One region of the Rossellomorea yichunensis genome, then DNA from elsewhere that is predicted to be linked to it. Evidence: riboswitches for the same ligand, from Rfam matches in the RefSeq annotation. Region 1 holds a riboswitch; the other holds the start of a gene.
What was found. Region 1 has a riboswitch for S-adenosylmethionine ahead of RSX31_RS17155 (sugar ABC transporter substrate-binding protein). Riboswitches for the same ligand answer to the same signal wherever they lie in the genome.
Positions count from the first base shown of each region.

Region 2: another riboswitch for S-adenosylmethionine. It lies ahead of RSX31_RS08865 (methionine ABC transporter ATP-binding protein); the one in region 1 lies ahead of RSX31_RS17155 (sugar ABC transporter substrate-binding protein).

Region 1 is NZ_JAVYAD010000006.1:172,983-179,020, forward strand. It holds gene RSX31_RS17140 (hypothetical protein) at 418-600, shown strand; gene rpoE (DNA-directed RNA polymerase subunit delta) at 761-1,330, shown strand; gene RSX31_RS17150 (CTP synthase) at 1,824-3,428, shown strand; SAM riboswitch class I at 3,768-3,874, shown strand; gene RSX31_RS17155 (sugar ABC transporter substrate-binding protein) at 3,970-5,055, shown strand; gene RSX31_RS17160 (sugar ABC transporter ATP-binding protein) at 5,072-6,038, shown strand, end outside.
Region 2 is NZ_JAVYAD010000003.1:201,893-207,930, reverse strand. It holds gene RSX31_RS08875 (MetQ/NlpA family ABC transporter substrate-binding protein) at 1-677, opposite strand, end outside; gene RSX31_RS08870 (methionine ABC transporter permease) at 689-1,351, opposite strand; gene RSX31_RS08865 (methionine ABC transporter ATP-binding protein) at 1,341-2,366, opposite strand; SAM riboswitch class I at 2,486-2,590, opposite strand; gene RSX31_RS08860 (helix-turn-helix domain-containing protein) at 3,340-4,572, shown strand; gene RSX31_RS08855 (hypothetical protein) at 4,986-5,294, opposite strand; gene RSX31_RS08850 (DUF2812 domain-containing protein) at 5,317-5,874, opposite strand; gene RSX31_RS08845 (PadR family transcriptional regulator) at 5,887-6,038, opposite strand, start outside.

The DNA.
Region 1 (6,038 bases):
AGACTGTTTTCAATATTTATTAGGTCTGCCTTGTGAATTTGAAAGTAATATTAGCTAAGTTGATTGGAGCGGAAGGTGCTCGACTCCTGCGGGAATAGTGGGACAGGTGAGACCCCACAGGCGAAGCCGAGGAGGCTCACCGCCCACCCCGCGGAAAGCGAGCATCCTGGAGCGGAAATCAACCACTACTCGCTCATGGGGAAGTAGCAACAAGTCTAAGAAAAGAACCTAATCAATACAGAGCTATGTTAAATAAACGAAAATAAGTTTAAAAAGTCCATAAACAGTCTATCCTTTAAACAAAATCAACCAATTTTTAACACGATCTTAATAGTAGTCGGGTATCATTTCCTATATAATGAGAATTGTCAGATTAGTGAGAGGATAAGAACGATACATACGTTTGGATGTGAGACTGTGAAGACCATTTTTCGTTATATACTATTAGCCATCATCCTATTTGCTGCAGTACTTCTATATCAATTGCAATTAGGAGCGATTCCTTTTCTTCTACTCTCTTTCTATCTTTTCTATGAAGCGTTCCGTGTAATTCGAAATGGTGAAAAAGAAGAGAAATGGGAAAGCGGCAGACCTTCCTGATTCCAATTGTGAAAAAAATGCAAGAAAAACCAGATAGGTATAGCATAAAGTCTTTTCAATTGTTTATAATGATGAATATGGTTAGAATTGATAATGGAGAATTTTTGCCCTTTTTTACTCTACTTAGTAGAGTGTGAAATAGAGAAAGGAAGTGCGTTAATTGAGTCTTAAGCAGTTATCCAAAGAAGAATTACGTCAAACATCATTCATTGAGTTGGCACATGAGATTTTAACAGAGAAAAAGAAAGCGATGCCCTTCGAAGACTTAGTCAAAGAAATTAAAGGTTTGCTTGAAATCTCTGAAAAAGAGGTTCGCAGCCGCTTACTTCAATTCTACACGGACCTTAATGTCGAGGGACGTTTTATTGCAATGGGCGATAACAGTTGGGGATTAAGAGAATGGTATCCAGTGGATCAAATCGAGGAAGAAACGGTTCCAACGATGAAGTCCAGCAAAAAGAAAAAAGCGAAGAAGAAAGACGATGACGATTTAGATCTTGAAGATTTCGATGATCTGGACGATGAAGATCTTGATTATGATGATCTTGATGACACGGACGATGACGATGATCTGACAGATGACGACGATGTAGACGCCGTTGACGACGATGCAGATGAAGATCTGGACATCGATGAAGACGAGGAAGAACTTGAAATCGATGAATTCGATGAAGTCGATGAAGACGAAGAAGAAGAAGAAGATCTTGATGAGGAAAAGGACGATAAATAATCCTCACCTCCTATAAGCATCAGACAAACCCATCAAAAAGGCGTTTTTTCCTTTTTGATGGGTTTTTTTATGGTCTCGAGCCTTGTGCATCGAGTGATGCCATTGATTGAAAATTCCCTCATCATTCTATGCTTGACTTCTTTCTTTGAGGAAGGTAGTATTTTATTTGGGCTCCTTAAAAAAGGACGAATTACGTATACAATGCTCCCCTTACATGTTTTGTAAGCGGGGCTTTTTTTATTTTATAAGAAGAAAGCTTTGACGTAACAGGGTATTTTCTATTCCTTTATGTGTGGCGGATCGATTCTTAAAGACCCCTTACATTTTTATGTATATTTATAATAAGAGGCTGTCTTAAAGCTTGAGTATGCAGATGAATTTATATTAAGAGAATGGACTTGTCCTTCTTTGAACAAGATAAATTCATGACATACCTACAATAGACACCCTCTACTTTTTTTGAACCAAACTTACTTTGAAGGGGGACATATACATGACTAAGTATATTTTCGTAACAGGCGGCGTAGTGTCGTCACTAGGGAAAGGGATCACAGCAGCGTCCCTTGGAAGGCTATTGAAAAACCGTGGCGTGAGTGTCACGATCCAGAAGTTCGATCCATACATTAACGTGGATCCGGGAACGATGAGTCCCTATCAGCACGGTGAAGTATTCGTAACAGATGATGGTGCAGAAACGGATCTTGACTTAGGTCACTATGAGCGTTTCGTTGACATTAACCTGACGAAATACAGCTCTGTCACAACAGGTAAAATCTATTCAACTGTACTGAAAAAAGAGCGTCGCGGTGATTATCTTGGTGGTACTGTACAAGTTATCCCACACATTACAAACGAAATCAAAGAACGCGTATACCGCGCTGGACGCGAGACGAATTCAGATGTCGTGATCACGGAAATCGGTGGAACGGTCGGGGATATCGAATCTCTTCCTTTCCTTGAAGCGATTCGTCAGATCAAGAGCGATGTAGGCCGTGACAATGTGATGTACATCCACTGTACTCTTGTACCTTACATCAAAGCAGCCGGTGAAATGAAAACAAAACCGACTCAGCATAGCGTAAAAGAGCTTCGCAGTCTAGGTATCCAGCCAAATGTCATCGTCGTGCGTACAGAAATGCCAATGACTCAAGACATGAAAGACAAAATCGCGTTATTCTGTGATATCGATAAAAATGCTGTAATCGAAGCAATGGATGCAGACACACTATACTCTGTTCCACTTGCGCTACAGGATCAAAAGCTTGATGAAATCACATGTCAGCACTTGAAGTTGAACTGCCACGAAGCAGATATGACCGAGTGGAATGAACTCGTTGATCGCGTGAAAAACCTGTCTCGTAAAACAAGAATCGCCCTGGTTGGGAAATATGTCGAGCTGCAGGATGCGTATATCTCAGTAGTGGAAGCCCTTCGTCATGCCGGTTATCATTTCGATAGCGACATCGAGGTAAGATGGTTGAACTCTGAGCTGATCGACAGCGCAAACGTAGCAGAAAAACTGGCAGATGTAGATGGAATCCTTGTACCAGGCGGTTTCGGTGACCGTGGGGTAGAGGGGAAAATCGCTGCCACTCAATATGCCCGTGAAAACAAGGTACCTTTCCTTGGAATTTGCCTAGGAATGCAGCTGGCATCTGTAGAATATGCACGTAACGTTCTTGGGTTGGAAGGAGCTCACTCAGCTGAGTTAAATCCTGAAACGCCATACCCTGTCATCGACCTTTTACCAGAACAAAAGGACATCGAAGATCTTGGTGGAACACTGCGCCTCGGACTATACCCATGTAAGCTGACAAAAGGTTCAAAAGCCTATACAGCCTATGATGGAGAAGTGGTTTACGAGCGTCACCGCCACCGCTTCGAGTTCAACAATCACTACCGTGAGCAAATGGAAAAAGCCGGCTTCATCTTCTCAGGGACAAGTCCTGATGGCCGTCTAGTGGAAATCATCGAGCTAAGCGACCACCCATGGTTCGTCGCATCTCAATTCCATCCTGAATTCACATCACGCCCGACACGTCCACAGCCTCTATTCAGAGACTTCGTGGAAGCGTCACTTGCATATGGTGAAAAATAAGATTTGATTATGGAACTGCTCTCCCTGGTTTGGGAGGGCGGTTTTTTTGTTTGATAGGGTGGGGGTGGCCGATTTTTAAGGGGAATCGGAATTTATCGACCGTTATTGAAATTTATCAACCGAAATCCAAAATTATCGACCGTTAATCGGATTTATCAACCGTATTTTCAATTTATCAACCTAATTTTCAGGATATCGACCGTTCTACAAATAGTGACAAATTCGCTCAACCCTCTTTAATCCTCTATAGAAAATTCCCTAAAAAGAATATTGACAATATTCCCACATATCGTTAATATATCGTTTATAGCGCATGCGAACTATATCAAATTTCATAATCTCTTATAAAGAGTTGGCAGAGGGACTGGCCCGATGACGCCCGGCAACCTACCGTACACACGGAAAGGTGCTAAAACCTGCAGGAATAATTTCCTGAGTGATAAGAGTACGTTTATTTATACATAAACCTCTTTTCTCTTGGGAAAAGGGGTTTTTTTATTTGGAAAATTAAGGTATATTACCTCGGGAGGAGAAAAGAACGATGAAAAAAATGGCATCAATACTCGTATTACTCGCACTTATTTTCAGTTTAGCGGCTTGCCAGCCAAAGGTATCCCAGGAGGCGGACGCAGACAGTGGTAACAAGAAGGAAGCAACGTCTGATCATCCGCTAGCCAATAAAAAGATCGCACTAATTATGCAAATCAATTTAGGGACATTTTCCGCTCAATACATAGAAGGTGTCAAAGAACAGGTAGAGAAGTTCGGAGGAAAGGTTCAAGTATTTACGTCTGAAGGAGATTTGGCAAAAATGTCTTCCAACCTGGATGCGGCCATCAACCAGAAGTTTGATGGTATCCTCATCGATCATGGAACGAAAGAAGCACTGCAATCAGGGGTGGAAAAGGCGAAGGAACAAAACATCCCGGTTGTCGTATTCGATGCGGATGTTGCATCAAAAGGGGTGACGGTCCTCGAACAGGGTGATCAGCAAATGGCTGAACAGACCTTGACGAAGCTTTCAGATGAGCTTGGCGGAAAGGGTGAGATCGTGAAGATCTGGGTTGCAGGCTTTGCCCCGATGGAAAGACGCCAAGTGGCCTATCAGGAATTTTTAGAAAAAAATCCCGATATTAAAGAGGTGGCAGCCTTTGGAGCGGCTACTCAGAATACAGCACTGGATACACAAGCTCAAATGGAGGCCATATTGAAACAGTATCCAAATAAAGGTGACATCGATGCTGTCTGGGCTGCTTGGGATGAATTTGCAAAAGGCGCCGTTCGGGCAATCGAAGCGGCAGGAAGAGATGAAATCAAAGTATATGGAATCGACATGAGTGATGAAGATCTGCAAATCATTCAAAAAGATGGAAGCCCGTGGGTGGCATCAGCAGCGGTCGACCCGAAAGATATCGGCCGAGTGCAGGTCCGTTTCTTATATCAAAAGCTAAACGGCGAAGAAACACCTGAGAAAGTAAAGCTTGAACCGGTCTTTATTGAAAAAGAAGCATTGCCTGAAGAAACGATCACCACAGATCAATTACACGAGCACGTAAATGGCTGGGGAGCAAGTGAGCAAGGCTATACAGATGATTTGAAAAAGCTTGAAGGATCATTCACAGAGTAGAAAGGAGTGAGAAGAGATGACGTCTCCACTGTTAGAAATGATCGATATCAATAAAACCTTCTCAGGAGTGAGAGCCCTAAAGAATGCAAGCTTCGATGTGAAAGAGGGGGAGGTTCATGCTCTGTTGGGGGCGAATGGTGCAGGTAAAAGCACGCTGATGAAGATTTTATCAGGAGCCTATGTGCAAGACAGCGGAGATATCATCCTTCACTCCGGGAAAAGAGACTATCAATCTCCGAAGGAAGCGAAGGAGCATGGCATTCATTGCGTATACCAGGAAGTGGACACGGCCATTGTCCCGGAACTTTCTGTAGCAGAAAATATCGTCCTTGATCAGTTTTCACAAAAAGGCTCCTTCTTTATTACAAAGAAGTCATTAAAGAAAGAAGCATTGGAGGCACTCAGACGAGTTGGGGCAGAAGCGATCCCCCTCGGGCAGCCTGCGTCACACTTAAGTCTCGCAGAAAAGCAGCTTGTACTCATTGCCAGAAGCCTGCTTCAAAAAGCGAAGATATTGATTTTAGATGAACCAACAGCACCACTAAGTTCTTCTGAGACGGAAAAATTATTCCGTGTCATAGAAGATTTAAAGAAAGAGAGAGTTGGGGTCATTTTCATCTCTCACAGGCTCCCGGAAGTATTTCAGATTTCCGATCGTATTACTGTCATGCGAGACGGTGAGACCGTTGAAACGTATGAAGCCTACCATACCACCTCCCAGAAAATCATTGAAGCCATGCTTGGAGGAACATATAGAGAGGAGTTTCAGAAAAGAAGGCTGCCAATCGGTGAAACGCTTTACGAAGTGAGAGGGCTGGCAGACGGGAAAAAGGTGAAGGACATCCATTTATCCGTGAAGGCAGGAGAAGTAGTCGGAGTGGTCGGACTTGTGGGAGCGGGAAAAACCGAGCTTGCTAAAGCCTTATTTGGAGCCACTCAAGTAGAATCGGGTGACCATTTTCTGAAAGAAAAGAAACTCACAA
Region 2 (6,038 bases), on a different contig from region 1:
GGCTTGGATTCCGCACCTTCGATATAGATGCTGTCGTCAACCGGTACGAACCCAGCTTCAACAGCCACACCATTATTGATGATCGATGCTGCAACATCCGGCAGTACCCTCGGTGTCTGGGCAGCGACGACCGGTGTGAATTCAAGGTTTTTCGGGTTTTCTTTTATGGCTTCGAGACCCTGTGACTGATCAAATCCTTCTTTCAGTTCGATCAAGCCTGCTTCCTCCAGTAGGAGAAGGGCACGGCCAAGGTTCGTCGCCTCTTGAGGAACGGCTACTTTACTGCCTTTCGGTAAGTCTTCTACCGATTTATATGTTTCCGAATAGATTCCCATCGGCGCGATGATCGTCGAGCCGATCGGTACAAGGTCCAGATTATGTTCTTCAACGAAAGAATCAAAATACGAAATCGTCTGGAAGGCGTTCAGGTCGATATCCCCATCGGCCAGCGCCTGGTTCGGTCTCACGTAATCGGCAAACTCCACAATCTCGATTTCAATCCCTTCCTTCGCAGCTTTCTCCTTCATATACTCCCAAATCGGCACCCCAGATCCATTCACTCCGACTTTAACGACTTCTTTTTCACCTGAACCGGATGCGCTGTCTCCCGAGCAGCCGCTCAATATAAGGGTGATTAATAGAATGGCGATACTCGCCAGGCTGATTGATTTTTTCATATTCCTCTCTCCTAACGTCTCCTGATGATTTTTGATAAGGTATTCCCTGCTGTCTGCAGTCCCTGCACCATCACGATTAAAATGATGACGGTGACGATCATGACGGATGTTTCAAATCTCTGATATCCGTAAGCGATGGCCAGATCCCCGAGGCCACCGCCTCCGACTGCCCCGGCCATGGCCGATGCACCGACAAGGCCGATGGTCGCGATCGTGATATTCAGGACCAATGTACTCAATGCTTCCGGAATGAGTATCCCGAAGATGATCTGCCACGGCCCGGCCCCCATGGACTCCGCCGCTTCAATGACACCCGGTTCCACTTCAAGGAGCGAGCTCTCTATCAGTCTTGCAATATACGGTGCCGCAAATACGACAAGCGGCACGACGGCTGCCGCCGTTCCGATCGATGTGCCCACTACCAATCTTGTAAAGGGGATGATGGCCACCATCAAGATGATGAACGGGACCGAACGGAACACGTTAATGATGCTGCTCAATACGGAAAAGACGACTTTATTTTCAAGTAAGTGCCCCTTCCGCGTGACCACGACTATGATGCCGAGGGGAAGCCCAATCAACGTTGCAAACAGGAGGGAGAATGACACCATCGCCACGGTATCCCATGTCGCTTCTATAATTTTCGGCCAAAATAATTCCCAGTTAACTTGCACGCTTCTCCACCTCGCTTACGAATAATCGGTTCTTCCAATAATCCAGGATCTCTTCCGTTTCTTTCTTGCTGCCAATGATCTGTACGATGAGATTCCCGAACGGCTTACCCTGGAGTTCCGTGATCTGGCCGAATAACACATTGATGTGGGCATCGAATTTCTTTGCCGTTTCGGAAAGGATCGGCGTGCCCGTCGAATCCCCTTTGAAAATGAGGCGGCAGATGCGCCCTTCTTTGCTGTCATTCAATTTGTCGAGAACCGATGCCGGCAGCTGATCATTCATGACACTCTTCACAAAATTTTTCGTCGTCCGGGTCTGCGGGTTGGAGAAGATATCGAAGACGCTTCCTTCTTCAACGATTTCTCCATTTTCCATGACAGCGACCTTATCACAGATTTCCCGGATGACCCCCATTTCGTGGGTGATCATCACAATCGTAATGCCATACTCCGCGTTGACTCTCTTTAATAAGTTCAGAATCGAATCCGTCGTCTGGGGATCAAGTGCGGATGTTGCTTCATCGCAGAGCAGAATCGAAGGCGATGTCGCCAGGGCTCTTGCTATCCCCACCCTTTGCTTCTGCCCTCCTGACAGTTGATCAGGATAATGCTTCGCTTTATCTTCAAGTCCGACAAACACGAGCAGCTCCTTTACTCTCTCGCTGATCTTTTCTTTTGGCCATTTTGCAAGTTTCAGAGGATAGGCGATATTCCCTGCCACCGTCCGGGATTGAAACAGATTGAAATGCTGAAAAATCATCCCGATGCGGTGCCGCTCTTTCCTCAGATCGATTGCCGACTGATCTTTCAGGCTGCGCCCCTCTATGAAAATATCACCCGATGATGGTTTCTCTAAAAAATTGAGACAGCGGACAAGCGTGCTTTTTCCCGCTCCGCTGAATCCGATCACTCCATAAATCTCTCCCCTCTTCACTTCGAAGGAAACATTCTTCAAAGCGGTGAATGGTCCATCCTTCGCCTCGAATACTTTCGTAACATTCTGAACTCTGATCATACAGGACTTGCTCCTTTCGCTATGTATTCTTCTTGAAGCCTGTGTTTGAAGGACATGGCTGAAAATAAAAAGTGCCCCCCTTCATAAGAAGAGAGGCACAAATATGTATATGTCCACTCTTCTCATCTTTCAAGTCATATGACTTGATGGAATTGGCACGGTATTCATAAGAACCCGTTGCCGAGGTATCGCAGGGCCAGTCCCTCCACCTCTCTGGATAAGAAGATATTGCTTTATTAAGTTAAAGTTATGATACGTTTAAGCATTAGGGTCATGGTAAAGGATTTCAATTGGTTTGTCAATCCTGTTTTTGAATTAATTGTATTACGGAGGACTAATCAAATGGGGCATTTTAACCAGTTTTCAACTAGTTGTTGAACTTTTTTACCTTTTTACTGGGAAGTATATTGATGATTGACACAAAAGACCATGTAAACGTTGTCCGGCTCTCCATTAATGTCCCTTTTTATTGAAGATGGATATAACTTTATTCATTCAGTTTTATGAGGGCATAGTATGTATCGTGTAAGAACTCATTATTTTCATCATTAAGTAACTAACTTTCACCGTCTTTTTCGAAGTGGAGTCCACCCATGGTTTGTTTCCAGACCTTTATATTCCACTCATATTCCTCCTTTTCACACGAATAACATAGGCTAAAACAACCATATAATAAATTTCACCCTACTCGTCGCAAGATATTAATGTTGAAAAAATTAAAGGTTTTCCCCTAAATAATCTTCATTTTTCTTATTTTAGTTTCAGGCATAATACCATTCTATTCTATTGATTCTACATAGCCTAAACGTTCATTAGCTGCAGGAAAATGTAAGAAAAAATACTTGTTTTAAAGCACTTAAAAAGTTTTTGACGCTTCTCTCAACCAGTCTTGTAAATTACATTTTCACACAAAATGTTACAAATTCTGATAATATGTAGGTAAAAGGAGGTGTGAAATATACAAGAGTTTACTTTGGGAAGTCGAATTAAATTCGAGAGAAAAAAGCAAGAGATCCCTCAATCCGCTCTGGCCTATGGGGTATGTTCAATATCTTATCTTAGTAAAATTGAAAACGATAAGATAAATCCGAATCCTGAAATCGTTTCTCTTATTTGCGATAAGCTAAATATACAGAACATCCAATCAGATGATCCTAGAAAGCTAATTCCAAGATTTAGAGATGATATCGAGAGGTTATATACTGCAATAAAATATTCTGGAGAAGAAGAAGTCGTATCCTTATTCAACAGGATTGAGAAAGATTATGAATCACTTACTCTCCCTTCATTCTATCTTGTGAAGAAACTATTTTCATTAAGAATCGACTTGCTAAGGGGTCTAGTTGAAAGGTCTGAACAAACCTATTCAGAAATCCTGAATTTAACTGAATATCTCGACCCATTTTCATTTGATTTTTATCATAGGTTCTGTGGATTATATAACTACATGCTCGGAGACCTAAAACTTTCTCTCCATCACTACAAAGAAGCAGAACTATCATTGGAGAGACAGGACATCGAAGAGGTATATTACCAGATGGGCCTGGTATATACTAAACTTGAAAATATATCTTTATCGACCTATTACACAACCATGGCTCTCTCTCGATATGAGAATATATTAAATTACAGATTATGTAAAAATTGCAATCTTCTCCTGGCAGTAAACTATCGCAAAATGGGGGAAAACGATAAAGCTTTAGCTATGTACCAGGCCATCTTAAATGGATTAGACAATAATTCAGATGAAAAATTAAAAGCCAAAGTATTTCACAATATGGGTCTCATACATAACCAAATGGAGAAGTATATAGAAGCGGTAAAATATTATAAGAAATCTATTTCTTATAAAGGGGAGAGCGGGGACCCAAGTAATACCTTGTACCTTTTAGCTAAAACCCATTTACATCTGGAAGAATACAGAGAGGCTCAGGAAATCGCTTTAGAAGGACGTAGATATTCTTCTAATAAAGAAAACACCGAATATCTTATCAAATTTCAAGTTCTTCAATTTTTCATAGAAAAAACTGAGAAGTCCGCCGCTTTTGAGGAATACATGCAATCAACCGCTTTACCACACTTTAAAGCAAAAAAAGATCGGGCAACCGTAGTTGAGTTCACTCAATTATTAGCTGATTATTACGAGAACAACCACAAGTACAAAAGTGCTTACCTATTACTTAAAAACCTATCAAAGGAGAAATGAAAATGAAACTCAAATTAAAGTCTTTATTTATTACTACACTCTTATTACTAGTCGGCACTACTGTTGCAACATCCACATTTGCTGACGATGAACTACCAGATCCTCGAGTGGGCGATATTAATACAATGACGGTCAACACATCTTCTTCAAAGTAATCTATCGTCATAAATGTTCTGTTATGTATTAAGCAACCTCCCCTAAGCCATATTAATGAGGAGGTTGCTTTTGTTCAATTCAGCCTTTATATGGAATCAAATAATTAAACCCCTTTGATTATTAGTGGTAAGAAGTTCGTTCGAGAGCGAAAAAAAGCCTATTTGCAGTTGATTTTTCGATGCCCAATAAACATTGTTTTGAGCTGTAAGCCCTAATACAATTAAAGTGCTTATTCCTGTTCCCCTGAGTTACTATCATTATCTTTTTTTGTTATATACAATTGCAGTAATTACATTAAGTCCTATAGTTCCTATAGCTAGTAGGGATGAAAGACGGACCACACCTTTAGAAGTGTCCATAAGCGCTGACCAATCCTCTATTCTGACTAAGTAATCATTGTATAAAATTTGAAAAATCAGGGCTACTACACAGGCACTAATACTTACTATAGAAAATATAACCCAAGTATTGTTATTTTCTTTATTGCGCTTTGCCAGACTTGCAATAGGCAATATCCATGCAATCAAACCTAACAAAAGACTACCGATATTTAAGAAACCATACATTGTCATGTCTCCTTTCTAAATTTTAATTTTCTTCAATTATTTTCTTAAGTTTGATAAAGCCCGATAAATACTTCGTTGAGTAAAGAGTTAGCATTAATCCTCCAAGCGATACCAGCGATACAATGAAAATGATTCCTAATGGGAAAAATCTATAATGAAACATATTTAATGCTAATACACACGAAACTAAAACGGAAATGACCGATAGCGGTATAAGTTGAACTAACTTACGTTTGATAATCTTTCTGCACATAGCGATTTTCGTTTCTCGATCACTGAATATTTTCTCTTCGCTACACTGTAGAGCAGGTGTTGAAAAATAAAAGCTACCGTCTTTTTCAGTGATGAAGTCCCATCCAAAATCAGCAAATAATTGTACATATTCACTTTTACGCTGTTCTTTAGGATTAAAGTCAATCTGATAGGTAACAGCTTCTTTATTGCATTCTTCAAAAAAGTATCTCTTACCTTTTATATCAGTCAATCTCCATCCTGCATCGTGTTGGGATGATAAATATTCTTGCTCCTCCTCAAAATCTGAAATATAGAAATTCTTTCTGATTGATTTCTTCTTAAGCATAATAATATCCCCCTATGCTCTAGTGTTTTTGTATAATCTCTCAATACGCATGATTTCTATGTCTAAGATTTCACGTCCTAAATCAGTGATTTTATAAAACTTTCGCTTGCTCTCTGTTTTCACAAAAACAATTAGTCCATCTTTTTCCATTTTGGACAAACTAG